3 regions of the Anaerobacillus sp. 1_MG-2023 genome follow, and region 1 is predicted to be linked to each of the others. Evidence: a T-box and tRNA genes for the amino acid it is inferred to sense, from the RefSeq annotation. Region 1 holds a T-box; the other regions hold tRNA genes.

Region 1 (10,689 bases):
TCTTGTAGCAACTGAATCTGTTGAAAAAGCAGGTTGGTTTACACTTACTATGCGAGCGATTGGTGGCTTCTTTTCTGGTGTATGGACTAGCGTAGCAGATGCAGTGAAAGGTCTGTTTTAATTAATAATATCAAGTATACTTGGAAAAAATACTCTTCGATGCGTTCATCGAGGAGTATTTTTCTAAATCTTTTATGAAATCACTGCACATGTGATAGGACAAGTCATGAAAAAATGTTACAATAAAAGCGTTTGATAGATGTCGTGTAACAAAGACGTTTCTAAGTATAGATATGGGAGGAATATAGATGAATCAACAAACAGGTACAGATCGTGTAAAACGTGGTATGGCTGAAATGCAAAAGGGCGGCGTGATTATGGACGTTGTCAATGCAGAGCAAGCTAAGATTGCAGAAGAAGCTGGTGCAGTAGCAGTAATGGCACTAGAACGAGTGCCATCTGATATTCGTGCAGCAGGCGGCGTAGCGCGTATGGCTGATCCTACAATCGTAGAGGACGTTGTGAATGCCGTATCGATTCCAGTAATGGCAAAATGCCGTATTGGTCATATTGTAGAAGCACGCGTTCTTGAATCAATGGGCGTTGACTACATTGATGAAAGTGAAGTTCTTACTCCAGTTGACGAAGAATTCCACCTTGATAAGCGCAAGTACACTGTTCCGTTTGTATGTGGAGCGCGTAACCTTGGTGAAGCACTGCGCCGCGTAGGTGAAGGTGCTGCAATGCTTCGTACGAAAGGTGAACCTGGAACAGGAAACGTTGTTGAAGCTGTACGTCATCAGCGTCTTATTCAATCCCAAATTCGTAAAATTTCAAGCATGTCTGAAGACGAATTGATGACTGAAGCGAAAAACCTTCAGGCGCCATTTGAGCTTCTTCTTCAAATTAAAGAGCTTGGACGTCTTCCGGTTGTTAACTTTGCTGCTGGTGGCATCGCAACTCCTGCAGATGCAGCACTAATGATGGAGCTTGGTTCTGACGGCGTCTTCGTTGGATCTGGAATTTTCAAATCGGATAATCCTGAGAAATTTGCTAAAGCTATTGTGGAAGCAACAACTCACTATCAGGATTATGAATTGATCGCGAATATTTCTAAGAACCTTGGTATCGCAATGCCAGGTATTGAAATTTCTTCACTTAAGCCATCAGACCGTATGCAAGAGCGCGGCTGGTAAAACATTGATCCCCCACCTGTGCAACATAAGGTGGGGTTCTTACTTAGATAAAGAGAAGGAGTCGAGAGAAGTATGGTGAGAGTTGGGGTCCTTGGACTGCAAGGTGCAATCCGAGAACATGTGAAAGCACTTGAAACAAAAGAAGCAGAAATCATTGTTGTGAAACGAGTAGAGCAACTCAAGGATTTAGATGGACTCGTACTACCTGGTGGAGAGAGTACGACAATGCGTCGATTAATTGATCAATATGGATTTTTAGAGCCACTTAAAGCTTTTGCAGCTGAGAAGCCTATTTTCGGTACATGTGCTGGGCTAATTCTGCTTTCAAAGCATATTGAAGGAGTAGACGGATCGCATATTGGCGTTATGGATGTAAAAGCAAAAAGAAATGCATTCGGACGTCAGCGCGAAAGCTTTGAAGCGCCATTACCTGTTAAAGGATTAGAAGATGACTTTATCGGTGTCTTCATTCGAGCTCCTTATATCGAAGAAGTTGGAGAAGATGTTGAAGTGCTTGCTACGTTTAATGAAAAAATCGTAGCTGCACGTCATGGACGTTTTCTTGCGTGTGCCTTCCATCCAGAACTAACAGATGATGATCGCATGCATCAGATGTTTATTGATATGGTTTTGGAGTTTAAGAAAGAAGGACTTGCAACAGAGTAATTTTTCGTGTAAATTATTACGTACCAAGAAGAAGAGAATTCTTTTTCTGCATAAGACGAATGATAAACGAAAACGTTGACGGGAATTAGTAATAGATGTTCAATGCCAAGAGAGTCGATGTGTGGTGCGAATCGATCATTGAACCCTGTGAATCCATCCCTGAGTAGAATGCTGAACGAAGTAGGCTTTCTCGGAGCAGACCGTTATTCTGTTAAGAGGCAGACAATCGTCTGCAATCAGGGTGGCAACGCGGGTAGCTCTCGTCCCTTTATAGGGGACGGGGGCTTTTTTGTATTTAAATACACGTCTCTACACCACTATCCCTTCCGTTAACTCGTTTATTGTTCATTTAAAAAGGAGGAAAAAGCATGATCGATTTAAAGTATTTGCGTAAGAATTTTGAAGAAGTAAAAGTAAAGCTATCTAAGCGTGGGGAAGATCTAGTAGGTCTTGATCGTTTTGAAGAGCTTGACCAGCGAAGAAGAGACCTTATCGCTGAAACAGAACAGTTAAAAGGACAGCGGAATGAAGCTTCTAAAAACGTGGCAGCATTTAAACGTGAGAAGAAAGATGCTGATCACCTTATTAAAGAAATGCGTGAAGTTGGCGATAAGATTAAAACAATGGATGAAGAGCTTCGCAATGTTGAGACCGAACTTGAGCAAATTCTTCTTCAAATTCCAAACATTCCGCATGACAGTGTACCTGTTGGTGAGACGGAAGACGATAATATCGAAATCCGTACGTGGGGAGAGAAAAATGATTTTGCTTTTGAAGCGAAGCCACACTGGGATATCGCAACTGATCTAAATATTATTAACTTTGAACGTGCTGCAAAAGTAACGGGTAGTCGCTTCGCATTCTATAAAGGTGTTGGAGCTCGTCTTGAACGTTCATTGATTAACTTTATGATGGACTTACATGAATCAGAGCATGGCTATGAAGAGATTCTGCCTCCTTACCTTGTGAACCGTGAGAGCATGACTGGAACTGGTCAGTTACCTAAATTTGAAGAAGATGCGTTCAAAATTAGGGAAGAAGACTATTTCTTAATTCCGACAGCGGAAGTTCCTGTTACAAATTTCCACCGTGATGAAATTATGGACGGAGAAGATCTTCCACTGGCTTACACCGCATATAGTGCTTGCTTCCGTTCTGAAGCTGGTTCTGCTGGTCGTGATACACGTGGACTGATTCGTCAGCATCAGTTTAACAAAGTAGAGCTTGTTCGCTTCGTTAAGCCTGAAGATTCTTATGACGAGCTTGAAAAGCTTACTGGCCACGCTGAGAAAGTGCTACAGCTGTTGAACTTGCCTTACCGCGTGATGAGCATGTGTACAGGTGATCTTGGATTTACAGCAGCAAAGAAATACGATATTGAAGTTTGGATTCCAAGCTATGGCACATATCGTGAAATTTCTTCTTGCAGTAACTTTGAAGACTTCCAGGCACGACGCGCAGGTATTCGCTTCCGTCGAGAAAAGAACGGTAAGCCAGAATTCCTTCATACGTTAAACGGATCTGGTCTTGCGATTGGAAGAACAGTTGCAGCAATCTTAGAGAACTATCAACAAGAAGATGGCACTGTAATTGTTCCTGAAGTTCTGCGTCCATACATGGGTGGTCGTGAAATCATTAAATAGAAAAATGATAAAGAGCAGAGGCGTCTCTGCTCTTTATTTTTAGGATATAATCGTGTATAGTAAGGGGTGTTGATTTTCGGCGCGGTTTAACTGAAATGATCAACATAAGTAAGTAATTCAAATTCTTTTAAAAAAGTTTTGAGATATCGTTGACATTATTATAGGACGATGATATTATATTACTTGTCGCAGTTAGTTAATAACTTTTTCACACGGAGGAATACCCAAGTCTGGCTGAAGGGATCGGTCTTGAAAACCGACAGGGGCTTAGTCGCCCGCGGGGGTTCGAATCCCTCTTCCTCCTCCATTTACTAATTAATAACCAACGCGCATATAATTTGGAGATTATATTTCGACCGCTGTCATCGCCGACAGCGGTTTTTTCTATGTACTCATATTTTACCATAAGAAAAAAGCTATCCGTTGGATAGCTTTTTTTAGATTATCTACTTAAAGAAGGGATTTGTTGAAATTTCTGTTCAATACGCTTTAAGATAAGTTCAACAGAGGATGGGTCGTTAACTAGATCATACTCATTGATATTTAAGCGGAGAATTGGACAGGCATTAAAACTGTCAATCCAATTTGTATAACGCTCATACATTTCTTCCCAATAAGCAGTTGGCGTTTGCTGCTCCATCGGACGGCCACGCTCTTTAATGCGGTCAACGACATCATCAAATGATCCTTCAAGATAGATCATTAAATCAGGATGGGGGAAGAAAGGCGTCATCACCATAGACTGAAACAGATTCGTGTAAGTATCATAGTCAACAGCTGACATTGTTCCTTTTTCATAATGCATTTTTGCAAAGATGCCTGTATCTTCATAAATGGAACGATCCTGAACAAATCCTCCACCATATTCAAACATTCTCTTCTGTTCTTTAAAGCGCTCAGCAAGGAAATAAATTTGTAAGTGAAAGCTCCAACGTGAGAAGTCATTATAGAATTTCTCTAAATATGGATTGTTATCTACTTTTTCAAGAGAAGTCCTAAATTGTAAGGCGTTAGCAAGTGAGCTCGTAATGGTAGACTTCCCGACGCCTACCGTACCAGCGATTGTAATGACGGCATCCTGTGGGATGTTGTATTTTTCTCTGAGATTCATTTAACAGGGTCTCCTTCTTTCAATGTTTTTTCGAGGGATTGGAAGATGGTGTGTAAATCATCTTGATTGGACACAAAATCCATCTTATCACCATTGAAACGGAGCACAGGAATATCAGGATGATGTGCTTCAAATTCTTGCATAAACCGTTCATAGTCAGATGAAAGACGCTCAAGATAAGCGGGATCGATGCTTTTTTCAATCTGTCTTCCACGTTGTGAAATACGGTTAAGCAGCGTTTCAAGGCTAGCATTTAAATAGATAATGACGTTCGGTTCGGGCATTCCTTCGGTTAGAATGTCATAAATCTTCATATATTTAGAAAAGTGCTTGTCACTAAGTGTCTGTTGGGCAAATATCTTATTCTTAAAGATGTGGTAATCGGAAATAACGGGAAGCTGTTTTGATAAATGATGCTTCTCCATTTCCTCTAACTGTTTGTATCGATGGCTGAGAAAAAACATCTCGGTTTGGAAGCTCCACTCTTCAATGTTGTCGTAAAACTTACCGAGAAAGGGATTCTCTTCTACGATTTCTTGAAAAAGTTCAAATTGATAATGAGCAGCAATCGCTCGAGATAGGGAGGTCTTTCCAACTCCGATGGGGCCTTCGACGGCAATAAATGGGGTCTGGTTCATACGTATCCTCCTCCGTCGTTTCCTATAGCAGACCTTGCTTATCTTTGAATAGACAAAGATTATTGTAGCATACACCACGAACTGTTGACAGGGTTAAAGCAAGCAAGTTAGAGGTAAATAAAGCCTGCCTGTTTGAAGCCTAAATGGAGTAGGGAATGACACTAATACAAAGGAGTGAAATCATGGATTCTAATCAGATCTTAATTTTACTGTTCATCGGTTATTTAGTTTATACGATTGATAAAAAGCAAAAAAACTTCCCTGCACCACTGGTCTTATTAGGTTTAGGAATAGGACTTTCTTTTCTTCCGTTCTTCAGCTCCGTACATATAACGAAAGACATTATCTTTGAATGGTTTCTACCTGCTCTTCTTTTTATTTCTGCGTATCAGTTCCCATTTGCTCATCTAAAAAAGCACGCGGGTATTATTGCCGCATTAAGCACGCTGGGATTACTATTGAGTGCTCTCCTCCTCGGTAGTTTATTATTTATTATGAGCGGGCCGTTCCTTTCATTATCATTTGTTGGGGCTTTATTAATTGCTTCTATTCTTACACCTACTGATCCCGTCTCAGTGGTCTCAATTTTAAAGCAGGCTTCAAAAGATCCCAAAATAGCAGATGTGGTCGAAGGTGAATCGATGGTGAACGATGGAACGAGTATCGTTCTTTTTACAGTGTTCGCTGGCATGTATCTTGGTGATGAGAGCTTTTCTATTAGCTCGTTTATTTATGACTTTGCTCTTGTGTCAATTGGAGGAATTGCGATCGGAGCGATATTTAGTTGGATTGTCTGTCGAGCCATTTCTTTTACACATCAGCGACAATACCAGGTGATGCTAAGTATCGTGCTCGCTTATGGAAGTTTTTATGTAGCAGAAAATCTTGGTGTGTCAGGAGTCCTCTCCGTCGTTGCAGCTGGAATCGTGCTTTCATATGAACTTGATGGCTTTATTAAAGAATCACACTATAGAGAATACCTTAACAGCTTCTGGGAAGTTGTTGAGCCAAGTATTCTCGCATTGATTTTTTTATTAATAGGGATTGAATCAACAAACTATCTTGATTTTAACTACTGGGTATTTGCAGGATTGATCTTTCTCGCATCTGTCGTTGTTCGTTTCCTTGTGCTTGCAGGTATTATTAAATCATTTACAGCCTGGCGTAATGAATTTAATTGGAAAGACATTTCGCTTGTTACCTGGTCCGGCATACGGGGAACGATGTCGGTTGCACTTCTTCTAAGTTTGGAATCTGAGTATGGTTCAGGAGATAGTACACTTATCTCTCTCACGTTTGGGGCTGTGTTGCTATCTCTTGTTTTTCAAAGCGTGACGATCTATCCGATGTCTAGTTATTTTGAGAAAAAAGCGAAATGAGCTGTGGTGTAAGCGAATTTTATTGTATACGCTGTTTAATGAAGCGAATACGAGCCCTTCATAGCTTAGTTGAGTTCTTCCAGTGAAGAGAATTCTGCGATATTTTAGTTTTTCCGCGATATAGAGAAGGCGCCGTTTCTAAACGCTCGTCTTCGCTTTTCATTTACTGCGTTATGGCTTTAGCATATGTTCTTGAAATGTTTGGAAAAAAACTATACGTTTAAGCTGAGTGACAAACTATATTTGGAGGGATGATTGTGCAGGAGCAAATGATGAATCAAAATCAACAGGAAACGGCTGATTTTTTCCCGGTACGTGATGTGGATTATTTGGAGATTTATGTTGGAAATGCGAAACAGGCTAGTCACTATTTTTGTAAGGCGTTTGGATTTACGCCGGTAGCTTATTCAGGGCTTGAAACAGGGGATCGTGAAAAAGTATCTTATGTGCTGCAGCAAAATAACATTCGTCTTGTTTTATCAGGTGCACTGTCGAATGATCACCCAATTGCGGAGTTTGTCAAATTGCACGGAGATGGCGTTAAGGATATCGCTCTTACTGTAGAGAATATTGAGAGCGCTTACAAAGAAGCTGCTGAGCGAGGAGCGATTGAACTAAGTCCACCGAAAGAATATAAAGATGAGCATGGCGTAGTGAAGATGGCGGTTATTGGTACTTATGGTGATACCATTCATACATTAGTTGAACGAAAAAACTACTCCGGGCTTTTTCTTCCTGGGTTTAAGAAGTTTGAAGGGAAAATCCCTTCAAAGGAAACGGGGTTACTTGGTATCGACCACTGCGTTGGGAACGTGGAATCAATGGAAGAGTGGGTTTCTTACTATGAGAATGTGATGGGCTTTAAGCAAATGATTCATTTCGATGATGAAGACATTAGCACAGAGTACTCTGCGTTAATGTCGAAAGTGATGCACAATGGGGGACGCATTAAATTCCCAATCAATGAGCCTGCAAATGGGAAACGTAAATCACAAATTCAAGAATACCTCGATTATTACAATGGTCCTGGTGTGCAGCATATTGCTGTCCTGACGAATGATATTGTTGATACAGTTGCAAAACTTCGTGAGGGTGGAGTTGAGTTTCTTGAAACACCAGATGATTATTATGATGCGCTTACTGAGCGAGTAGGTGAGATTGATGAAGAGATAAGCAAACTACGCGAGTTAAAAATTTTAGTGGACCGTGATGACGAAGGGTACTTACTTCAAATTTTCACAAAACCTGTTGTCGATCGACCAACGTTATTTATTGAAGTTATTCAGCGTAAGGGTGCGAAAGGATTTGGAGAAGGAAACTTTAAAGCGTTGTTCCAAGCGATTGAACGAGAGCAGGAACGAAGAGGCAACTTATAGAAGATTATCTTCAATCTGCTTTAAGAAGGAGTTGCCTTTTTCATGAAAGTTCAACCGAATACGTTAGCGTGGAAAGATGCCTATAAATTATTGATTGGATCTATTCTCCCCCGGCCGATTGCTTTTGTATCGAGTATAGATAAGAGCGGTGAGACGAACCTTGCTCCTTTTAGCTTTTTTACAGGGATATGTGCGGATCCTATGATGGTTTGCTTTTCTCCGATGCGAAAGGCTGGTGCAGGAGATAAGAAAGATACGCTATTAAACATTGAAGAATCAAAGGAGTTTGTGATCAATATCGTTGGTGAGAAAATTGCTGAACAAATGAATGAGTGTGCTACGCCTTTTCCGAAAGGGACGGATGAATTTCTGGAGGCTGGACTTACAAAAGTAGAAAGTGAGCTAATTCGTCCTCCTAGAGTGAAGGAGAGTGACGTTCAGCTCGAATGTGTTCTTGATCAAATCGTTGAGTTTGGTGATCATGAAGGGTCAGGTAGTCTCGTTATTGGAAAAGTTGTGATGGTTCACGTGCGTGATGAGTTATATAAAGATGGCAAGATAGATACGGAGATGCTCCAACCAGTTGGGCGTTTAGCGGGTCAGGAGTATACGAGATCGATAACAGATACATTTATATTGAGACGAAAAACATCTCCTGATGGAAAGAGCTGAGGCCGTTGAAGTTCGTTACTTTCGAAGTAGAGGGTAAAAGACAAGCTGGTATTTATAAGGACTCGCGTATTATCGGATTACATGAAGCTTCTAATGGTGTTATTCCAGAAGATCTTATGAGGATTATTGTCGACTACCCGCGTTATCAACCGCTTATTGAAGCATGTATAAATGGTGATTATGAACTCGAAAACGTTACTCTATATGCGCCTCTTCCGCGTCCACTGAGCATCCGAGATTTTTATGCCTTTGAAGAACACGTGGTCACTGCACGAGGGAAAAGAGGGCTTGGTGTTGTGCCAGAATGGTATGAGCTTCCGGTCTTCTATTTTTCAAATCATCTTGCGGTGAAAGGACCAGGGGAAGTAATTCTACGACCTAAAGCATGTGAAAAGCTAGACTATGAATTAGAAATTGCATGCGTCATTGGAAAAGAAGGGCGCAACATAAAAGCAAATCAGGCGAAGGACTACATTTTCGGTTTTATGATTATGAATGACTGGAGTGCGCGTGATCTTCAAGCACAAGAAATGAAAGTTGGCCTAGGTCCAGCGAAAGGAAAGGATTTTGCTACTTCCTTCGGTCCCTTTCTAGTAACGACTGATGAGCTTCCTATGGAACATGGGAAGCTTGATTTACAAATGGAGGCATTCGTAAATGGCGAGCGTTATTCCTTGGGAAATGCGAAAGATATGTACTATTCCTTTGGTGAGATCATTGAACAGGCCTCCCGCAATGTTACCTTATATCCTGGAGAAGTACTCGGTTCAGGCACGGTGGGAAGCGGGTGTATTCTTGAACAGACAGATCGTATCTTTCTACAGTCCGGCGATAAAGTTGATTTAGCTATTACGAACCTTGGCACGCTTTCAAATGTCGTGGGGGAGGAGGAAGAGTATGGTTTACTATCGAAAAATGGGAGAGGTTCCTTCTAAACGACATACAACGTTTAAAAAAGAAGATGGTTCCTTATACAGGGAACAAGTGATGGGAACGAAAGGATTTTCGGGTATTCAATCGATCATGTATCATCACTATTTTCCAACAGCGGTGACAGATGCGACCTTTCTAAAGAATATAGAACCAGAGTATGAGACAGAAAGCGCCCTTCGCCATCGTCATTTCCGAACAGCACAGTGCGACAAAAAAGGTGATGCGGTTGTCGATCGATGTTATTTCCTAGGGAATGATGATGTGATTCTCGGGATCGTGAATCCTACGAAGACAATGAATTACTTTTATCGCAATGGGGATGGAGATGAGCTTTTCTTTATCCATCACGGTTCAGGGAAAATCGAGACGATGTTTGGGGAAGTCTCTTATGAAGCTGGCGACTATATTGTCATGCCAATTGGAACCATTTACCGCGTTATTCCAGAAGGGGAGGATAATCGCTGGTTGGTTTTAGAAGCAAACAGTGCGATTACGACTCCGAGGAGATATCGAAACGAATATGGGCAGCTGATGGAACACAGTCCATTCTGTGAACGAGATTTCAACGGGCCAGATCGTCTTCTATCTTATGATAAAAAAGGATCGTTTGAAGTAGTAACGAAAACACGTGGGGGGTTGCACCGCCATATGTTCGATCATCATCCGCTTGATGTTGTCGGCTGGGATGGCTACCTTTATCCATGGAAGTTTAATATCAACGATTTTGAGCCGATTACAGGGCGAGTGCATCAGCCGCCGCCAGTACATCAAACTTTTGAAGGTCATAACTTTGTCGTCTGCTCCTTTGTGCCAAGGCTCTATGACTATCATCCAGACGCCATTCCAGCACCTTATTTTCATAGTAACGTTGATAGTGATGAAGTACTTTACTACGTTGAGGGGAATTTCATGAGTCGGAAGGGCATTGAGGAAGCGTCGATTACCCTTCATCCTTCAGGTATCCCACACGGCCCGCATCCAGGAAAAATTGAGGCAAGCATCGGCAAAAAAGAAACGCTTGAGCTTGCTGTGATGATCGATACATTCCGACCACTTAAGGTCATTGAACACGTTC
Region 2 (10,689 bases), on a different contig from region 1:
AGTCTTCTCAAATCTGTTGCAAGCGGCTGCTCTTTGGCAATTAACCAGATCGCTCTTTCATTAATTTCTTCCTCAAGTCTGTTTATTTTATGATCATTTTCAATGATCTCAAGAGCTTTGTTAACATCCTGAGCTTTTAATGCTGTAATCGCATCATCAACTGCTATTTGTGCTAGTGATCCGAGTTCAAGTAGTTGTGACTTTATCTCATCTAACTGTTCCTGGAAATTCTCTCTTACTACCATGGTTGCTCACCCCCGAATTTATTAACCGAAACGGCCTGTAATATAATCTTCTGTACGCTTGTCAGTTGGATTAGAAAACAGCTGATTCGTATCAGAAAACTCAACAACTTCACCGTTTAAGAAAAAGGCGGTTTTATCAGAGATACGAGCTGCTTGTTGCATATTGTGTGTCACAATAATAATACTGAAATCCTTCTTCAATTCCTGAACAAGCTCTTCTACTTTAAGGGTAGAAATTGGGTCAAGAGCAGAAGTTGGTTCATCCATTAGAATCACGTCAGGCTCAATAGCAAGACAACGCGCAATGCAAAGACGCTGCTGCTGCCCACCGGATAAACCGTAGGCATTCTCGTTAAGACGATCTTTTACTTCTTCCCAAAGCGCCGCCCCTTTTAAGCTTTTTTCTACGATTTCATCTAAAACCTTTTTATTTTTAATTCCATGAATTTTAGGCCCATAAACAACATTTTCATAGATTGACTTTGGAAATGGATTCGGTTTCTGAAAAACCATACCTACCTTTGTGCGCAAGTCTTCTACTTTATATTTGTTTTCAAAAATGTTTTTCCCTCGATAATTAATATCACCAGACATTTTAACAATCGGCACCATTTCTACCATTCTGTTAAGTGCTTTAATAAAGGTTGATTTCCCACATCCAGATGGCCCGATGATGGCTGTTACCTGATTTTCTGGAATTTCAAATTTGATATCTTTAAGTGCTTGATCTTTACCGTACCAAAGATTAAAATTTTGAATGCTATAAACTGATTTCTCCTCTTTATTCTGTTTTTCTGAACGAGGAGCTTTCACAACTTTTTTTTCATCCATGATTGTTTTCAATTTCAAAATCCCCTTTTCACATTGATGAGAGTTTTATTCAATCTACAGTCTCTTTGAGAATTTATTTCGTATTAATACAGCAATTGAATTCATAATGAGCAACATTGCGAGAAGTACAATAATACCAGCTGCTGCTACATCGTGGAATTCGGTTTGTGGACGACTTGTCCAGTTGAAAATTTGAATAGGCATTACTGTAAATCCAGACAGTAAATTCTCGGGTAAATAGGCTACAAACGTTAGTGCACCAATCATTAGAAGTGGAGCTGTTTCCCCAATTGCTCGAGAAAGGGCAAGAATTCCTCCTGTAAGGATTCCAGGAATAGCAGCAGGAAGTACTACTTTCTTGATGGTTTGCCATTTTGTAGCACCCATTGCATAAGAAGCTTCACGTAATTCTTTTGGAACAGAGCGAACGGCTTCTTGAGCTGCTACTACAATAATTGGTAGAATAAGCAAGCTCATCGTCAGTCCACCTGCAAGAACACTACGCCCCATTTCTAACATACGAACAAATACAGTTAGTCCGAGCAAACCAAAAACGATTGAAGGTACGCCTGCCAAATTGGATATATTGATTTGAATAAAAGTTGTAAACTTATTTTTCTTTGCGTACTCTTCGAGATATATCGCAGTTCCTACACCAAGAATGAGTGAAACTGGAGCAATCACAGTCATTAACCAAAGTGAACCAAAGAAGGCTGCTTTGATCCCTGCTTTCTCAGGGAAACGAGATGCGAAATTTTGAAAGAACTGAAGGTCGAGATAACCAATTCCTTGAGTGAATATCCGATATAACAAGATAACAAGTACAACAAGGGCAAACATCGTTGCACCAAAAAAGATTCCTTTAAGAATTTTATTTTGTGTTAATCTGGTTTGCATTCTACTTTTAACTTTTGCCTGATCTACTAATTGCATTAGTATTCCTCCCTGAATCTACGAGAAATATATTGCGCGATAAGGTTCATGATAAGCGTGAATAGGAAGAGCGTCATACCGACAGCATAAATGCTGTAATAGATTGTCGTTCCAAATCCGGCATCACCAAGACTTACCTGGACAATATAAGATGTCATCGTTTGGATCGATTCCGTAACATCTAATGTAAGCTTAGGTGTCGCACCACCCGCTACTGTGACAATCATCGTTTCACCAATTGCTCGAGAAATCGCAAGCACAAAGGATGCGATAATTCCTGATAAAGCTGCTGGCAACACAACTTTCACAGCTACTTCAAAACGAGTTGCCCCAACACCAAGCGCACCTTCTCTAATTGCATTCGGAACAGAACTCATCGCATCCTCAGAAAGCGATGCAATCATAGGGATAATCATGATTCCAATAACTATACCAGGACTTAACGCATTAAAGATCGGTAAGCTCGGAATAATGTTCTGTAGTACAGGTGTGACAAAGGTTAAAGCAAAAAAACCATACACAATTGTTGGAATACCTGCTAATACTTCTAGAATCGGTTTGATAAATCTTCTTACACGATCACTTGCATATTCACTCAAATAAATGGCTGCTGCAAGACCAAACGGGATAGCAACCAGCATGGCAATTCCAGTAATCATAAGTGTTCCTGAAATAAGTGGCCAAATACCGTAATCAGGATCACTTTCAAAGAATGGATACCAATCTTTGTTTGTAAAAAACTCAACAATAGACACATGGTTAAAAAAGGTGATTGTTTCGACAATCAGTGTAAACACAATTCCGAGCGTTGTTAATACAGAAATAATTGCACATAAAAGCAATAAGCCCGGTACAAGTTTCTCCATAAACTTTGCTCGTGTTTGATTTTTCTCTTTTTTGTCTTTAATCATTTGACGAACTGAGCTTTGCATTTATTACTCCCCCTCACAAAGAGCAAAACAGGATTAAGTGAGGAGTATGAACTCCTCACCAATCTGCTTTAATTTATTCTTATTTACCAGCGATTTCGTTTAGCTTATCCATATCTTCTGTATACTTTTCTTCTGGAAGAGCTACGTAACCTACTGCTTCAGCCATATCTCCAGCGTTCTCAAGTGCATATTTAGTGAAATCATAAACAGCTGGATTGTCAGTTACTGCAGAATGCTTCACATAAGTGAATAGTGGACGGGAAAGTGGTTCATAAGATCCGTCTTGAATTGTCTCTGCATTCGGCTCTATTGCTTCGCCCTCACCGTTAACAATTGGAATAACATTTAATCTATCTTTATTTTCAAGATAGTAAGCATATCCGAAGAATGCCATACCGTTTTTAGAACCAGTTACACCATTCACAAGTACATTATCGTCTTCAGAAAGTGTTGCTTCTTTTACCATTTGCTCATCTTCTAGAACAACTTCATTAAAGTAATCATACGTACCAGAGTCCGTACCCGGGCTAAATAATTCGATTTTTTCTTCAGGCCATTCAGAGTTAACGTCACTCCACATTGTTGCTTTGCCAGTCCAGATCATATTAAGCTCGTCGATTGTAAGTTGATCTATCCAGTCATTTTCAGAGTTAACAACGATAGAAAGACCGTCTTTTGCGATTTCAAATTCAGTGAATTCAATACCAGCTTCTTCAAGCGCCGAAACTTCTTCTTCTTTAATCGGACGAGAAGCGTTACTCATGTCTGTTTCTCCAGCTGCAAACTTTTCGAATCCACCACCAGATCCCGAAACACCTACACTTACTTTTACGTCAGGTTGTGCAGAAGCATATTCTTCAGCGACAGCTTCCATGATTGGAAATACTGTAGAAGATCCGTCCATTAGTACGTCTCCAGAAACTTCACCATCGCTGTTTGTGCTACCAGAGTTTTCTGTATTACCAGAGTTGTTTCCGCAAGCTGATGCGAAAACCATTACTAGCGACATAACTACCATGAGCATAATACCTTTGAACTTCATGTAATTTCCCCCTAAATGGATGTTTGTACTTGTGACCAACCAGGTTGTTTGTGTACTGGTCTCTCAATCACAATTCTTAGAATACAGGCTAGATATTAATGTCATATAAACCGTATGTAAAGAGATTGTAAATGCGTGTCGGAAAACGTTTAAATAAGTCTTTTTGGGGCATACCTTACTTTTGCTATGCATTCAGCCTATCACTTCACCTCAATCTGACAAATATTATTCATTCATTTGTCCTTAAACAAAAAAACCGCTTTTCAGCGGTTTTTCATGAAATGCTATTCTGTTTCTTTTTGGTTAGCCTCAATAGGTTTCTTCGCTTCATCTTTTAAATCAAAATAAGCATCTAGAACGCGTCCACCTATTTTTTTATTAACATATCCTGAAGAAGAGTCATTCACTTCTGGAACTACTACAGAAAAGGCTACTTCGGGATTATCATAGGGCGCATAGCCAACAAGGGTTAAATTATATCCATCTCCGATTTGCGCTGTTCCAGTCTTTCCAGCAGCTTGATAATCATCACTTTGGAAGTAAGGATAATGTGTACCTGCAGTTCCATTTGCCGTATTCATAACCATCCACATCCCTTTTTGGACATGTGTCACTTCTTCTTCACTCATTTTAATTTTGTTTAACACCTCTGGAGTATTTTGAAAAAGAATGGTATTTGAAAGACCATCTTTTTCAGAAGGTTCATGAACCTCTTTTAAAATGTGTGGCTCAATACGATAGCCACCATTTGCGATGGTAGAAGTATACTGAGCCATTTGCATTGGTGTATACGTATCATACTGTCCAATTGCAAAATCGAGGATTTTTCCGAATTCATTCACACCTCCGTTTAATCCTGCACTTTCACCAGGGAGATCAACCCCGGTTTTAACACCTAGACCAAACTGAGAGAATGACTCTTTTAGCTCATCGTAAGCTGACGGGTCATAACTACTGCTTTCGTAAGGAGCATAGTCATAGCCAGCCATCTTCATCGCGATTTTCCACATATATACGTTTGAAGATCTTTGTAGAGCAACTAAGTCTGAAATAGGTCCCATAGCATTAGCCGTATAAGAAGATTTTTTACCTTCGTCCTTAAAGTATAAAACTTCATCCACAAGTGTCGTATTCGGGTTAATAGCATCATACTGATAACCGGTTAACACTGTTGCTCCTTTAACAGTCGATCCCATTGCGTAGGAGTCACCGATCACTCCAAACGTCCGGTCTTTAAACTCTCCGTTGCTATATTCCTTACCAGCAAGAGAAAGGACTTCACCTGTTTTGGGATCCATCATGACTACATAGCCTCGTGTTGCCCCATATTGTCTTGCATCACGAAGCTCTTCATCCAAAATTTTCTCGACTTCCTTTTGAAGATCGATGTCTAGTGAGAGGACCAAATCGTTTCCTCTTTGACCTTCAATTACTTTTGGTTCACCAATTGGCTCTCCCGATTTGTCGGTCACGTAGGTTTGCTTTTCTTTTTGACCTTTTAAGTACTCTTCGTACTCTTTCTCGAGATAGCTAATACCTACTTTGTCATTTCTTTCATAATCTCTCAAACCATAATAATCTAACTCATCTTTAGGGATAGGTCCGACCCTTCCGAAAATCGTTTGCAGAGTATTTCCATAAGGATATTCTCGAGTGGCGTCTGCTTGAATTTCTATTCCAGGTAGCGAACCAAGGTTTTCACTTACTTTAGCAATTTCATCTTCAGTTAAACCTACCTTAATTGTTTGAGAGGATAAGGCATAACCAGTATCCATCGCCCTTTTGATAGCAGCTACCTCAAGTTCTTTTGGATCGTTCTTAATCTCTGCTAAATCCTCATCATTAATCCGTTCAATTTGGAGTTGGTAAGCTTCACTCGACTCAAGTGCTTCCCACTCTTTTTCCGTTAGCTTCGCCTTCGCTTTTTCCGGATTCGTCACAATCCAATAATCTTTAAGATCTCGGTCAATGACATCATCTGTATCTTTTTCAATATACCCTGCTAATTTCTGAGCTAATTCAAGTCTCTCAGCTTGCTTAGTATTCTGCGTTCGGATATATGTAAGTGCAAATTCCGGGTTATTATCAACCAGAACTCGCCCATAACGATCATACATTTTTCCACGAGGTGCTGTTGATTCTGCTGTAACATTCTCAGTTTGCTCAGAAACACGTTCGTATTCTTCACCGTTTACAATCTGTATAACGCCCAGTCGAAGTATTAATGTAGAAAACAGAAGGAATACAGATAAAAATAATATACTGAGCCTTAAAGGCACATGATTTTTCTTTTTTTTCGTTTTCACGATTGACTCCCTTCCTTTAAACAAATATAGACACCTGTTCCAGACAGGTGTCTCTGCTCTCTCTTCTACTTACTATACTTAGTGATATAAAAAAAGTAAAGAGTCTAATGAGCTATTGTACGGTGTCAGGAGAAGGGTTTGAGGGATGGGGAGCTTGAAGTTTTCTTACAAACAGGTAAATAAACGAATGGCCAGCACCAACAATTAATAACAAAATCGGAATGCTCGTTACATCATCGAATAACGCTACTGTTAATAAGAATAAAAGAACGGAAACAATTCGTCCTAAGTTTAAGTACACCTCTCGAACGACAATGTACTCAATCCGCATTTCTGCTGCATTCCAAGCCTTACCGATCACATCGTAAGTGAGCGAAATGTAGGGGACAAGTAAAAGTGGATAAGCAAGAGAAATACAAACACCATACATTAACAACCGGGCAAACGTTAGGTCGGATACAAGCAAGAAAACCGAAGCGTAAAGAATAAGCCCGCCATATAAAATAGCCTTCTTACGATATCGCGGTTTAATCAATCTCGTCGCCAAATAATAAGCTAAAAATGACACACCTGAATTAACAAGTCCAAATGTACCAATTGCAAGCTCACTTTCCGTCGTAATAAAAACAAGGACAACGATAATGAAAATAAAAGTACCTTCTCTTATACCTTGAAAAAAATGCGCGTGCAAAATGTTAAGCCAATCTGCATTCGCTTTTCTTTCTTGAAGAACACGTTTAAATGAAAAGGTCCCTTTGGCAGACCGACGTTCGAGAAAGAAACTTAAGATTACAGCTGCGAAAAATAAAGCAAGTGAGACGGCAAATATTACTTTGTATCCCGTGAATGCTTCTAGACTTGAAATAATAACACCAGCAAATATTGGCCCAATCATCCCAGCGAAAGATGTAAGTAAACCAAGGAATCCATTAAAAAAATCCCTTGTGTCCGGTTCTGTAATTTCGAATGTTAGCACATTAAATGCAAGCCAATAAAAGCCAAACCCTATTCCAAGTAAAGCGCCCAGTAAGATAAGCAAATGACTAGCGTTCTGACCAAGAAAAAGCACTGTTATATAGAAAAGAGCGAGAAAAATCACTCCAATCCGCAGTACAATAACTCTATCCATTTTCTTAGCCCATCTACCAGCGAGAATAAAGGTAAGCGGCTGACTTATAACCGCAGCAAGGTTGTATATACCTATATCCGCAAACTCACCAGACTGCTTCCACAAGTAAACATTTACGAACGTATTTGAGAGCGCAATACTCAGCGCGTATAAACCACCGATTGTAAGTAATAACAACAAATCTTTTGTTACCTCTATCTCACCAATCATATGTTTTATAACTTTCATAACAAACTCCCCTTTTTTCATCCACCCTTATTTTGACTTAAATTCTGTTCGTTATGCGGATGAAACAAAAAGGATAAACTGTTTTTGAAAGGGGACTAGGTATGTATTACTTTCTATATCGGACAGACTACATTACTAAAGACAGTCGAATCCAACTACTTCAAAGAGTTCAACATCATATAAAAGTTGATGAATACTCGTTCTTTATTAATAGGATGAGGCACTATCTTCAAATCCAATATCGAAATGACCTCATCTCATTGACAATCACAGATCATCAAGTTCTGATTTGTACACCTCATGATTTTGAAACCGGCTGTGATTTTACAGATTTTTTAATAAATTTCACACTACACCATTTAGGAACAATTTATACCTTAATCGAACCATAATAGAAAAACCCCCAACATAAATGTTGGGGGTTTTGAAAGCTTGGTAAATTATTTAGCTGCTTCGTAACGCTTTGCAACTTCATCCCAGTTAACTACATTCCAGAATGCAGCGATATAATCAGGACGTTTGTTTTGATACTTAAGATAATAAGCATGCTCCCAAACATCTAGCCCAAGAATTGGTGTAACACCTTCCATTACTGGAGTATCTTGGTTTGGAGTGCTTGTTACTTCAAGTTCTCCACCTTTTACTACTAGCCAAGCCCAGCCTGATCCAAAACGACCAGCTGCAGCATTAGCAAATTCTTCTTTAAAGCTTTCAAAGCTACCAAATTTCTTTTTAAGTGCTTCGCTTAGATCACCTGATGGTTCGCCGCCACCGTTAGGGCTTAGCAATTGCCAGAAAAGTGAGTGGTTAGCGTGTCCGCCACCATTGTTTCGAACAGCAGTTCGAATGCCTTCAGGAAGTGCGTCAAGGTTGCCAAGAAGATCTTCAAGGCTCTTAGATGCATGCTCCTCATGACCTTCTAGTGCACCATTTAACTTTGTTACATATGCGTTATGGTGCTTGTCGTGGTGGATCTTCATTGTTTCTTCATCGATGTGTGGTTCTAGTGCATTGTAGTCGTAAGGTAGTTCTGGTAGTTCAAATTTAGCCATTGTGAATCTCCTCCTTAAATATAGTATGTAACTTGCTGTTAGGGTAGCGTTAGCCACCACTTGAACATGATGTCGTCACATGTTTACACTAGCAGAATTGTCATGCGTTTTCAAATAATAAACCTTTGAATTTCCGCAACACAGATAAAGTTTCCCCTCAGTATATAGAATTAAACATCTTAACGAATAAAATCGAGAATTAACACCGTAATAACATGCATAAAACATAAAAAAACTCGTCATTAATTGACGAGTGGGATCTTTATTGAGTGGTGGCTCCGGACGGAATCGAACCGCCGACACGAGGATTTTCAGTCCTCTGCTCTACCGACTGAGCTACAGAGCCAAATCATGTTATCAGTATTAATTTTAATTAGTATGTAGTTTGCATTTACATCAAAAGTAATTTGGCCTTGCTATGAGCTTAGGTTGCCCCTGGAGCACTCCAATTAAATTCTAACAAAGAAGTATGTTCGACGTAGTAAGAATTTTATTTTGGTTGCGGGGGCAGGATTTGAACCTGCGACCTTTGGGTTATGAGCCCAACGAGCTACCGAACTGCTCCACCCCGCGATAATGTAAAAGAAATTAATTTGCATCCATTTTTTAGAAAGCTAACTTTTAAAAAATGGAGGAGGAAGAGGGATTCGAACCCCCGCGGGCGACTAAGCCCCTGTCGGTTTTCAAGACCGATCCCTTCAGCCAGACTTGGGTATTCCTCCGATATGCATTTGGTGGACCCTGCAGGACTCGAACCTGCGACCGGACGGTTATGAGCCGTCAGCTCTAACCAGCTGAGCTAAGGGTCCTTATGTAATAAGTGGGGCGGCTGATGGGAATTGAACCCACGAATGCCGGAATCACAATCCGGTGCGTTAACCACTTCGCCACAACCGCCATGTTTTATCGTTAAAATTATGGTAGCGGCGGAGGGGATCGAACCCCCGACCTCACGGGTATGAACCGTACGCTCTAGCCAGCTGAGCTACACCGCCATATGGCTCCACAGGTAGGATTCGAACCTACGACCGATCGGTTAACAGCCGATAGCTCTACCACTGAGCTACTGTGGAATATTTCTTAACGACAAGAACTAATATATCATATAGATTAAGAAAGCGTCAATAAGTTTTTCAAATTTAATTGAATTAATCTTAATTTCAATTATGAAAATACTATATCACGCTTTCATTTTGTCATCAAGAACTTATAGGACATACACTAGGAACACAACAACCATGACCATTTGGAGTAAACCTTTCATAACAGCTCCACCAAGAAAACCAAGCAATGAACCTACACCTACTTGAACAGATTCTTTAAAAGCTTTTCGATGAATAACTAATTCAGCTAAGATAGCACCGATAAATGGTCCAAGGATGATTCCTGCAAATGGAATAACAAACGGGCCAACAAGTAAACCAATTGTACTCCCCCATATCGCCGCCTTTGACCCTCCATACTTCTTCACGCCAAATAAGTTACTAGCATAGTCCGCAACAAATAATAACATCGTCAGCAGAACTTCAACAATCCAAAAGGAAATAGTCATTGAACCAAACTCAAAAAACACCCCATACAGGATAAACCCAACATAAATAAATAGTACGGCTGGAATAATCGGATAAATCAATCCCACAAATGCAATGATGAATGACGCAATGATCAGGCACCATAATAGAATATCCACGCTTTTAACCTCCCTTCAACTTGACTCTATTTTAGCGGAGATGTCACTTTCCTTCTATATAATGATAAAAAGAAGCAGAGGCATCCCTCTGCTTCCCAAATTTATTCTTCTCCAATGACGGCTTCTGCAATATTCACCGCATGGTCACCAATACGCTCAAGGTTACTGATGATATCAACAAAAACAATTCCAGCACTTCCAGTACATTCACCCTCATTTAGACGAAGGATATGCTGTTTACGAAGCGTTCTTTCCATTTTGTCGATCTTATCTTCCAATTGCACAACATCCTGGGCCTTTG
Region 3 (10,689 bases), on a different contig from region 1:
GGACGATGGCCAATTGCAACAAATATGCCGTCTGTCTTAACGAACTCCTCTTCTCCCGTATCACTATTCTTTACTTTAATCCCGCTTACTTTATTGTTTTCTGCCACAACCTCTAGCGGGGAAGCATTCAGCTTCCAGCTTATTTTTTCATTGGAACGAGCACGCTCTTGCATTATTTTTGATGCGCGAAGTTCTTTCCTCCTATGAAGAACAGTAACTTCTGAAGCGAATTTCGTTAAGAAAGTCGCTTCTTCCATAGCCGAGTCTCCTCCACCAATCACAACGATTTTTTTACCACGGAAGAAAAAGCCGTCACACGTTGCACATGTACTCACGCCTCGACCCATGTTCTCTGATTCTCCTGGTATACCTAGAAGCTTTGCTGAAGCACCAGTCGAAATCAAAACAGACTCCGCCATAATATCCCCGAGTGTATCTGTTTTTAATTTAAATGGACGCTCACTAAAATCAATATCCTTCACCCATCCACGCTCAATTGTAGCGCCAAACCTAAGCGCCTGCTTCTTCATATTTTCCATCAATTCTGGACCGAGAACGCCATCTGGAAAACCGGGAAAGTTCTCAACATCTGTTGTTAACGTAAGCTGACCACCAGGTTCCGGTCCCTCAATGACGAGCGGCTCCATATTAGCCCTCGCAAGATAAATGGCTGCTGTTAAACCCGCTGGTCCTGTTCCTACAATAACTGCTTTATGCATAATGACCCTCCTCTATCGACTTCATTATGTTATTTTTCCTAATTATATAGAAATAAACCCTTCTCTTACAAATTATATGGTTATCCATCAATTTGTTTCTTGATCTTATGCAAATGGTTGTTCATTTTCACACCTTCTTGATAGAATAGAAACAGTCTTGTAATAGTAAGGAAAACCCGAGGTGAATAAAAGATGAATCCAATAGTTGAATTCTGCATGAGTAATCTTTCGAGCGGTTCACATAAAGCAATGGAAAAACTAGAAAAAGATACAGATCTTGATGTGCTCGAATATTCTTGTCTTGGTCACTGCACACTTTGTAGCCAGGATATTTACTGTCTCGTTAACGGCGAGCGCGTTACTGCCGAAACGCCCGATGAGCTAGTTGATAACGTCTACCAGTTTATCGAAGAAAATCCGATGTTTTAAACGAATATGGACATACTATTAAGTGAATCCAATTAGAGGAGGAGCTTACATGAAAAATCGAAACGCGTATGATCCGAAAGCCGGTGTGCAAGGTGAAAAAGAAGGCGAAGACGCTCTTCTTATAAATAAGAAAAGAGGCCCGCAAAATGCGCGCCCTAAAAAAAAGTAAAAGCCGCTTAATGCGGCTTTTTATTATGCAATGCGAAACCGAAAAGTAAACCAGAAGTCTTCATTGAGGGAGATGCCGGTAGCAATAATATGCTGCTCTCCTTCATCATCAAGCGTAATCCAGCTATGATGCTCATCTTTATAAACTGGGTAGAAATGACCTTCCTTAAATAATTTACGATTCAATACATTCTCTGAGCCGGTTAAAGGCTCTTCTTCGAAAACATCTCTAATACATTGTACAAGTTCCATCTATGTTGTGATCCTCCCTTAATCTCCAACCAAAAACACCCCGCGCACCTCTCTTACGAGAGCCACTTAGGCGGAGTGTTTTTATCCCAATAAATCTTACCTACTTCATAATGTTCTTCAAAATCATCATTCGCTGCATGGTAATGAAAATTAAACCAATAGCCATCTTGTGGGGGGTGATCTCTTCTCACATGGAAACGCAATAAGTCTTCCCCGCTCTGTTCATTATACACATGAAGAATGCGTTCTCCGTATCCACCAGAAGGGTTGTCCGTCAAACGAAGTGACCTTAACGTATCCTCATCCAGATTTTCCACTGAGGTAGCGATCGCTTCTGTCATTTTAGGTACAATTGCATCTCGATACTCGTTACCGACTCGAGTTGAGATCGTTTCACCGAATTTTGTTAGCCCGAGTTGCTCAGATTGATTGCTTGCATAGCTTACAAAATGCGTCAGTAGTTCAGAAGAAGAAGCGTCCTGAGCTATGATGGGCCAATCATACTGATCAACAACAGGCTCTATCGCCTTATCAGGCTCGTCCCTCGACTCAATAAGAAGATGGTTTTCTTCTTGATAATTCTCTGATGCCTCTGTTTTGTCATCTGCTAGATATCCAGTAGGAATCACAGTTCCAAGCGTAACAACAGCAACAAATGCTACAAATAACTTTCTCATCCAAAGAGGGAATTTCATTATGTGCACCTGACTTTCGAAGATCAATAGTTAGTATTATTCTCGCATGATCTTCTCAAAAAAGCCAGATGTTTAGACGATTTTTCATTAATTTTCATTTGGCTAAGTTAAAGAAGCTTTTCATTTAAAAGGCCCTTTTATAAAAATTGTTGCTTTCGAAACAATTGTTGAATTAAACTCTAAACTTCCTTGATTGAAGCGAAAATTCACCTACTATAGCAACAACGTCTACGAAAAGAGCCTTTAAAAAAGAGCGCTTCATGTAAGCGCCCTATCTATTAACAAGTAAACATATCAATTCTTCTGAGACTTATGCCTGTATATACCCACCTTCTACCGGTCCAGCGAAACCCCGAAACAGAAGTACGCCCTACATATACTGGCCAAAACCAAAATGAATTGCCGCCCCTCATCCAAATATAAGTAAACCGATACATACACCTTCTAATTGATCCTGGATCTACAGCAAATGTTCCAGCTTGTGCTGACTGCGGTCTAGGAGGCGGTGATGCTGGTGGGCTCGAAGTTGGAGCTACCGGTTGCTGACGATAGGCATCTGTGTTGTCATAATGATAAGCAATATGCTCATGTTCTTCATAATACATTCGGTCCATCCCCTCTCTTATACAGTCACTGTATGCTGTATTCTGATAAGACGTACCGAATTGAAAACAACAAAAAAAGCACCTCTTTGAGTATGCTTGAGCCAATAAAATTTATGAAAATTTAGTTGGTGACCCGTACGGGAATCGAACCCGTGATACCGCCGTGAAAGGGCGGTGTCTTAACCGCTTGACCAACGGGCCAACAAAATGGAGCGGGTGATGGGGATCGAACCCACGACATCAGCTTGGAAGGCTGAGGTTTTACCACTAAACTACACCCGCAAAGATGGAGGAGGAAGAGGGATTCGAACCCCCGCGGGCGACTAAGCCCCTGTCGGTTTTCAAGACCGATCCCTTCAGCCAGACTTGGGTATTCCTCCAAAAACATGAATATATATATGGTGGAGCCTAGCGGGATCGAACCGCTGACCTCCTGCGTGCAAGGCAGGCGCTCTCCCAGCTGAGCTAAGGCCCCAAGATGGTGCGCCCGAGAGAAGTCGAATCCCTAACCTTCTGATCCGTAGTCAGACGCTCTATCCAATTGAGCTACGGGCGCATATTCTATGGTGCGGGTGAAGGGACTTGAACCCCCACGTCGTAAGACACTAGATCCTAAGTCTAGCGCGTCTGCCAATTCCGCCACACCCGCATGTGTGGTGCCGGCCAGAGGACTTGAACCCCCAACCTACTGATTACAAGTCAGTTGCTCTACCAATTGAGCTAGGCCGGCATAATTTAATGAAACTCATCAAAAATAAATGGTGGAGGATGACGGGCTCGAACCGCCGACCCTCTGCTTGTAAGGCAGATGCTCTCCCAGCTGAGCTAATCCTCCGTTAAACAGCGACTTCATTATTATACAATATCATCTTTTGTCTCGTCAACACTTTTTTTAATGTGTTTTTTCAAGGACAAGACTTATCTTATCACCGACTCGAAAAAAACACAACCCTTTTTCACAAAAAAATAATCCCCATAGTTAAGCACTCCATTTTTCACATAGAAAAAGCAGGGAGCGCTCTCCCCTGCTTATACTGGCGTTTGAATAAGTGGTTTTTTCTTTTTATTTTGGCGGAGTATTGGTCTTTTTTTAGTCACCATTTCAGAATCATATTTTCGGTACTCTTTCATGTCGCTTGATTCCCGCAAAAGCTGATCTTCAACATAGTGACGCTTTCTTTTCAAAAAAACCCCTCCTCATAAGTAATAACTCTCATTACCCTATTTTTCTGTTGTTAAACCCGAATCTTTTTTCACCATCGATCTATTGGCAAAAGTTACAGGTAACACATAATTTATTCACTTGGAGCGCAATTATGCTTCTTCAAGATTAAATTGGTAGTAATTTTCGTGATCTTCTCCTGACCTCTCAACAAAAGTAACTTCTCCATTTTGTGAAACCATAATAACAGTTTGCGCCCTCGTTCCGTAATGATCCGACTTAATAAAAACAGGTGAAAGCATCCTTTCCCATTCGATCGGCACGCCTGTCTGTGGTAATAGATAATCAGGTGCAGGCTCAGCGTGAGAAAGCATTTCAAAAAGACGATTCTGATCGAGGTTCTTTTCTGCACTTAAATAGTGTTTCAATTCTTCTTTAAGCTGCTCAACCTTTGGCCAGCTCGTATTCAGTAAGTGATTACTAACAGCGTGAACACCGTTCTCTAGTTTTGAAATTTGATCCTGCCGATTTGAATAATAATAAAGGCTCTTAAAATCTCCTATGATTAAATTAAATCCATTGTACTGATCTTTCTTTTGTCGAACCATTTCTAAGTATGATAATGGGGATTGATGATCACGTAAGTAATCGGCCGTTAGATCACCCCTTGATAGACTTTTAGGCTGCTCATTCGCTTCTCGATAGTTCGTAAGGGCTGCAATTCTTCCGTTTGTTGTAACCCCTAGCCATGTTCCCATAGCCTTTAAATCACGCCCCGCAAGTAGTTCTGGTACATCTCTCCAATAGTTCGCAGGTTTTGTTGGACGCTCGTAGAATTCATCTCGGTTGGCTACGAGTATAAATGGGTATGTAGGATGAACATTTTGAGCTACAGCAATTAAGCACATCTTAACGCGCCTCCTCTCTTGTTTCAATGTAAGAAAAAACGCAGCGTTAGCCGCTGCGTTACGATTGGATCATACGAACTTCTTCTTCACATGCAGAAGAACAATAATGGTTATACTCCTCTTTGCAAGAATCACAGACGATATGAAGCTTGTCACACTGTACATTAGCACAATTGATATAAGTATCTGCTGGATCCTCACAATGGTAGCATTTCCCTACAACTGTATCTTCATCGGTACGGTTTACATTAACAGCAAGACGATCATCAAATACAAAGCACTTGCCATCAAAATATTTCCCTTGTACCTCCGGGTCTTTACCATACGTTACAATTCCTCCATGAAGCTGTGAAACGTCGGAAAAACCTTTTTTCATTAAGTAACCAGAAAATTTCTCACAGCGAATTCCACCTGTACAATAAGTTAATACTTTCTTATCTTTTTGGTCCGAAAGATTTTGTTCAATCCAGTCCGGAAGATCTCGAAAAGCCTTTATATCAGGACGAATTGCATTGCGAAAATGACCAATATCGTACTCATAGTCATTTCGTGCATCGATAACAATTACATCATCATCTTCTAATGCTTCCATAAATTCCTTTGGCTCAAGATAATTCCCGGTTATTTCTTTCGGGTTTACATCTTCCTCAAGCTTTAGTGAAACGATTTCTTCGCGCGGACGTACGTGCATCTTTTTAAAAGCATGACCTTCTGTTTCATCAATTTTGAAAACCATATCACGAAAGCGTTCATCTGCTTTTAGTACGTCCATGTAGCGCTCAGTATCCTCAACGGTTCCTGAAACCGTGCCATTAATACCCTCTTTGCCTACAAGGACTCGACCTTTTAAATTGAGTGATTGACAATACTTAAGATGCTTTCGAGCAAAATAATCCGGATCTTCTATTTCTACATATTGATAATATAACAGCACTTGATATGCTGAAGCTTCTGATTGCAAATCAAAAACCACCCTTTACGTCTTCTTCAATCAAGCTCTAAACCAAGAGCCTAAATCAATACTATATCTTACCGGATTCGAAGTCTGATGTAAAGAAGATTACCTTGATGGGAAGTAGTCGTCTTTAAGCTTTTCGATTTCGATAAGAGATGCTTCGGCCCATCTTCCGCCTTCGTGCTTGAGCTCTGCGGATTGTGTTTCAAGTGCTTCCTTCAGTGAATCGTTATAATTAGGAACATTTCCTTCGTAATGGTTAATGGCTGACATTGGAACGAGCGCTTTCTCGAATTGGGCTAACGCTTTTCGCTGGTGAAAAAGAGGAACATCGAGCTGTTTGGGATTGTGAAGGTCTCCCTGAGTTGGATGCTTGATGACTGCAAGAACCTTAATCACAGCTTTGGGGGACTTCATATCAACGACTTCTCCAATATATCTCCCCGTTTTATAACCTGCCGTTACTATTTCTCCTGGCTGAAACGTTTTTTTCTCTGACATAGTCGCTTCACTCCTTCATCTAACTGTGTGTACACGTCGATGATATCATAAAATCCTCCTTTATCAGGAGGATTTTATCTTGTGAAGACATGTTTTCCAATCTCTTTGATTATATGTCTTGTACGAATCCAATCGTCTGTTGCAATATCAGGATTGTAATAAAACAAAGCTCCTGAGCTTGGGTCTCTACCACTAAGGGCCGCATAGACAGCCTTATATGATTCTGCTCCTGGCTTTTGATCATATTGACCGTCAGATACTGCAGTATAAGCACCACTTTCAAAAATCACTTCTTTAATGCTATTTGGAAATCTTGCAGAAAGTGTTCGATTGACTGTTACAGCAGCTACTGCTACTTTCCCTTCAAACGATTCACCTCTTGCTTCTCCATTAACCAGCTTGGCCAACATTTCAATTTCTTCTACAGAATAGTTCGATACAGTAAATTGATCCTTTGTTACTTTCTTAACATCATTCATATTTTTTACAGGAAGGTTAAGCAGTAAGGCCACCTCCTGTTTGGTTTCAGGTTCAGATAAAGTTTCATTTAACACAACTTCTTCATTGATCTCATTCTCAATCTTAGGCTTTACTTTCATCAATGATACGGCCGCTACCTGATGAGTTTGTGCAGAAAACAGAGCAAAAAAGAGGCTCATCATCATCATAGCAATGATCGTTTTGTTCATATATCTCATCCTTTCAGTAGCTTTTTGCCACGCCATAAAGGATAGAGGAAGGACAGATCCCTTTCAATAGGGAGTCACAGGGATGTCTTCCACATATGAGAACAAAAAGAAACTCCTTCCAAAAGGGAAGGAGTAAGATAATTAGTCTTGAAATTGCTTCATTGCAAGAACTTGTAGCGATAATTCATCACTCGGAGGATTGTGAAGCCCCGCTCTCACGTCTCGATAAAGTCGTTCCAGATGATTCTTCTTCATTAAGCTTCGTGCTCCTACAATACGCATTGAAAGATCAACAACTTCCAGTGCAGCATTCATTGCTTGCGTTTTGGCAGCGAAAAGCTGTCCCTGCATGTTCATCCGATCTTCTGGGTAACGATCCCACTGCTCTGCAACCGAATATAGAAAATGACGTGCTGCCATTAATGAAAGTCCAATTCTTCCAAATTTATCTTGAATGTGCGGTACATCTTTCAGTGGCACATCAAGTGTGTTCGGTTGGTAAGAAGACACAAATTGAACTGCCTCTTCCCGTGCTGCCTCTGCTATCCCCATGTATACAGCGGGAATATGGAGCAACCAGGCCGGAGGTAATGAAGCTGTTTTTCGATTTTTATCATAAGTTTCAAGGAGCGCATTAGAAGGAACAAATACGTCAGTCAATACAAGGTCATCACTACGGGTACCTCTCATGCCTAGCACATCCCAAGTCCCTTCAAGTTCTACACCTTCTTCACTCATAGACACTAAGAAATCTGTAGGGACGCCTTCGCACGTTGCTTTGACAATCACTTGATTAAGGTGAGGACTTAATGTTGTAAATGTTTTTCGACCAGTTATTTTATATCCTCCCTCGACCGCAGTCGCGATCGTTGCAGGCATACCACCTCGAGTTGGATCACCTGTCTCCTCTTCTGTTTGAGCTCGATTTATGAGCGTACCATCCACAACATGACGACAAAGCCTTTCATAGGTTGAAGCATTCCACGGCCTTCGATCGCTTAAATCTTTTAGTACTCCCAGATGCCAGCCGAGTGATAGCGCACCAGACCCTTCTCCTTTACCAAGCTCTTCCTGAACAAGAACAAGCTCATAGAGAGAAAGACCACCACCTCCAAATTCTTCTGGGATTGTAAGTGAAGTAAAGCCTGATTCTTTCATACTTGCTATAATGGAATCAGGAATATACGCTTCCTGATCAATATGTTTGGCGCTCTCTTTAAGTTCTGCTCGATGTTTATTAGCTAATTCGAGCAGCTTATAATCACGCTCATTTCGAACAAATTTATCAATCATTCTAAGACACCCTCTTTCATCAAAGTCATTAATCTATCATCAAGATGATGAAATATTCAGAAGTTCATCAATACGCTCCTGTTCAAATCCAATAATGACTTCGCCGTCGATGACAATCGTTGGGGTAGACATAGAACCATGATCATGAATCAATTCATTGCGCGCAGCAACGTTTTCTTTTATGTTTAGTAGCTCATATTTTACTTCATGCATTTGAAAATAATTTTTCACAAATTCACATGGTGGACATGCCGGTTGTGTATATAATTTGACTTTTTTCATTTTGTTCACTTCCTATCACTAATTTACAAGTAATTCCGTTTAAAACATACCACCCTACTTTGCATCTTTCAACTATTTCATTTAGGTGAGTTTGCTCGATTCACTCAAAGGGAATTGTTTTGCTGAAGGTGTTTTGAAACTTTTCACGAAATCTATTCGTATAGAATGATAGAAGAATAATTTAACGAATTCATTCAATTGAAGGAGTGACATATATGAGTAATCAACCTGAGAAAATTAACTCACAACGTGAAAAGGCTGAAGAGATCATTCAAAGCTTTTATCATGAAGACGATACAGATAAGATTCTCCAGACATTATCAGGACTTGGTGAAGATGCCCAGCGCAACGCTGGGGAATCCCTTGAAGCATTGAAGCGTCCTGTAAAGGGAATGATTGACCAACCGAATAACGACTTACCTGATAACTTACACAAACTCAGAGAGCATGTCTCAGACTTAGAGCCCTCTTATTTGCAAAAGAGTAAATTCAATAAACTTCTAAATCGAGTAATGGGGCGAAACGAAGTCGAGCAATATGCGAAGAAATACAAAACGGTCGAATCCCAAGTAGAAGTTATTGTTGAATCACTTTTAACTGGTAAAGATAAGCTACAAGAAGATAATGTCATGTTAAAAGAACTAAAGGATGTAGCAAAAGACCGCATTGTCGGACTGGAAGATCAGATGGAGCTAGGTCAGACGCTTATGACGATGCTTGACGAGGAAGCCGCTAAAGATGAATGGAAAGAGAACCCTCTTCCCCTACAAAAAGCTCAACAAAAAGTCGTTAGCCGAGTGAAAAATATGTCACAGGCTGTCATGGTCTTAAGACAATCCATGGCATCGGTTGATTTGATCATGGAAAACAACGAAAAGCTAGAAGAAGCTATTTTTAATGCAGTGACTATGACCAAAAACATCATTACCGTAACAGCATCCATCCAGCTAGCTCTCGGAAACCAACAAAAAGTGATTTCAGCTGTACAAAATGTGAATCAGGCAACCGAATCGATGCTTCTGAAAAATGCTGAGATGCTGAAACAAAATACAGAAGAAACGGTTAAAACACTTGAAAAGCCAGCAATTGCGATTGAATCCTTCCGCAAAGCTTATCAAGATGTGTTTGAAGCGATTGATTTAACAGAAAAATCAAACGTACGTATTATCGATAGTGGGAAGAAGTTTATAACCGAAATGGATCAATTAAATAAAGAAATGAAATCCAAATTAGATAGCTCAACAGAGAGGCAAAAACAGCTCTCTGAGGCAGCCGATCGACTTTGACGATAGGAGGTAATGGCATGGGGCTTTTCCATTCTTCTGAACCCCAGTGGCTTGAAAAGCTTTTACCACCGCAATTTAAAACGGTGGAAGCATCACTTCTTCAGGATGCTAGCACCACAAGCTTCCTTTCATATGCTGAACAATTGTTAGATGAATTTATAGATAAACTCGATCCTTCGGAGAATAAGCCACAAAAATGGAAGCGTACTGAGAGAGGTTTTACGATTTATTTAAAAATCAGACGAAATCTCATCCTTTTCTCCGGGTATGATAGTCAAAAAAACAGATCGTCAACACCTAAGAAGTTTTTTATCCAATGGGAACGACAAATCATTGAGAAAAAAGACGCAGGTAAATGCAAACAAGGTACGATTCTCATAAATGATCGAGGTCGAATCATCAAACGCAGTATAAAACGATCGCCATTTTTCATAGGAATTTTTCAACGAATGAAGCTTTTAGATTTAGCGTTACTAGGATCAATTGCTTCCCAATCAAAAACAGAAGCAATTGATCCCATCTTGAAGGAACAGATTAATCAGCTTGAACGAATTTCGACACATTCGTTAATCAACGGGGTAATCCATTCTAGAACAGTTAGACTCATTCAATTATTCAAGCAAATCTCACCCGAACTTGAACCGCTTGACCTTGAAGAACGTCATGTTGTGAAGAGAATGCTTTCAACTGAACTGCCAGATTTACTTACAGGATATATCGCACTTTCACAAGAAAACAAAGAATT

What was found. The T-box of region 1 lies ahead of serS (serine--tRNA ligase). A T-box ahead of a tRNA ligase gene usually reads a tRNA of that ligase, here a tRNA-Ser.
Region 2: it has a tRNA-Ser gene. The T-box ahead of serS (serine--tRNA ligase) is inferred to sense a tRNA for this amino acid. The anticodon was not compared.
Region 3: it has a tRNA-Ser gene. The T-box ahead of serS (serine--tRNA ligase) is inferred to sense a tRNA for this amino acid. The anticodon was not compared.

The regions. Positions count from the first base shown of each region.
Region 1 is NZ_JAUORD010000023.1:4,063-14,751, forward strand. It holds gene Q4550_RS22580 (D-alanyl-D-alanine carboxypeptidase family protein) at 1-121, shown strand, start outside; gene pdxS (pyridoxal 5'-phosphate synthase lyase subunit PdxS) at 309-1,196, shown strand; gene pdxT (pyridoxal 5'-phosphate synthase glutaminase subunit PdxT) at 1,269-1,862, shown strand; T-box leader at 1,929-2,133, shown strand; gene serS (serine--tRNA ligase) at 2,231-3,505, shown strand; tRNA gene Q4550_RS22600 (tRNA-Ser) at 3,720-3,812, shown strand; gene Q4550_RS22605 (deoxynucleoside kinase) at 3,948-4,616, opposite strand; gene Q4550_RS22610 (deoxynucleoside kinase) at 4,613-5,254, opposite strand; gene Q4550_RS22615 (cation:proton antiporter) at 5,437-6,633, shown strand; gene hppD (4-hydroxyphenylpyruvate dioxygenase) at 6,903-8,009, shown strand; gene Q4550_RS22625 (flavin reductase family protein) at 8,052-8,681, shown strand; gene Q4550_RS22630 (fumarylacetoacetate hydrolase family protein) at 8,687-9,616, shown strand; gene Q4550_RS22635 (homogentisate 1,2-dioxygenase) at 9,579-10,689, shown strand, end outside.
Region 2 is NZ_JAUORD010000002.1:103,813-114,501, reverse strand. It holds gene phoU (phosphate signaling complex protein PhoU) at 1-245, opposite strand, end outside; gene pstB (phosphate ABC transporter ATP-binding protein PstB) at 267-1,076, opposite strand; gene pstA (phosphate ABC transporter permease PstA) at 1,131-2,009, opposite strand; gene pstC (phosphate ABC transporter permease subunit PstC) at 2,009-2,941, opposite strand; gene Q4550_RS04320 (PstS family phosphate ABC transporter substrate-binding protein) at 3,021-3,983, opposite strand; gene Q4550_RS04315 (peptidoglycan D,D-transpeptidase FtsI family protein) at 4,268-6,289, opposite strand; gene Q4550_RS04310 (MFS transporter) at 6,402-7,646, opposite strand; gene Q4550_RS04305 (hypothetical protein) at 7,748-8,038, shown strand; gene Q4550_RS04300 (superoxide dismutase) at 8,087-8,698, opposite strand; tRNA gene Q4550_RS04295 (tRNA-Phe) at 8,969-9,044, opposite strand; tRNA gene Q4550_RS04290 (tRNA-Met) at 9,195-9,271, opposite strand; tRNA gene Q4550_RS04285 (tRNA-Ser) at 9,328-9,420, opposite strand; tRNA gene Q4550_RS04280 (tRNA-Ile) at 9,431-9,507, opposite strand; tRNA gene Q4550_RS04275 (tRNA-His) at 9,520-9,595, opposite strand; tRNA gene Q4550_RS04270 (tRNA-Met) at 9,617-9,693, opposite strand; tRNA gene Q4550_RS04265 (tRNA-Asn) at 9,697-9,771, opposite strand; gene Q4550_RS04260 (DUF456 domain-containing protein) at 9,906-10,388, opposite strand; gene Q4550_RS04255 (Na/Pi cotransporter family protein) at 10,490-10,689, opposite strand, start outside.
Region 3 is NZ_JAUORD010000003.1:295,358-306,046, reverse strand. It holds gene trxB (thioredoxin-disulfide reductase) at 1-719, opposite strand, end outside; gene Q4550_RS07965 (YuzB family protein) at 912-1,148, shown strand; gene Q4550_RS07960 (hypothetical protein) at 1,341-1,568, opposite strand; gene Q4550_RS07955 (YpjP family protein) at 1,622-2,263, opposite strand; gene Q4550_RS07950 (transporter) at 2,542-2,868, opposite strand; tRNA gene Q4550_RS07945 (tRNA-Glu) at 2,995-3,069, opposite strand; tRNA gene Q4550_RS07940 (tRNA-Gly) at 3,077-3,150, opposite strand; tRNA gene Q4550_RS07935 (tRNA-Ser) at 3,156-3,248, opposite strand; tRNA gene Q4550_RS07930 (tRNA-Ala) at 3,268-3,343, opposite strand; tRNA gene Q4550_RS07925 (tRNA-Arg) at 3,348-3,424, opposite strand; tRNA gene Q4550_RS07920 (tRNA-Leu) at 3,433-3,517, opposite strand; tRNA gene Q4550_RS07915 (tRNA-Thr) at 3,523-3,598, opposite strand; tRNA gene Q4550_RS07910 (tRNA-Val) at 3,628-3,703, opposite strand; gene Q4550_RS07905 (hypothetical protein) at 3,898-4,053, opposite strand; gene Q4550_RS07900 (NRDE family protein) at 4,183-4,938, opposite strand; gene trhO (oxygen-dependent tRNA uridine(34) hydroxylase TrhO) at 4,997-5,899, opposite strand; gene kapB (kinase-associated lipoprotein KapB) at 5,999-6,394, opposite strand; gene Q4550_RS07885 (cell wall hydrolase) at 6,469-7,083, opposite strand; gene Q4550_RS07880 (acyl-CoA dehydrogenase family protein) at 7,225-8,376, opposite strand; gene Q4550_RS07875 (glutaredoxin domain-containing protein) at 8,416-8,658, opposite strand; gene Q4550_RS07870 (toxic anion resistance protein) at 8,874-9,944, shown strand; gene Q4550_RS07865 (hypothetical protein) at 9,962-10,689, shown strand, end outside.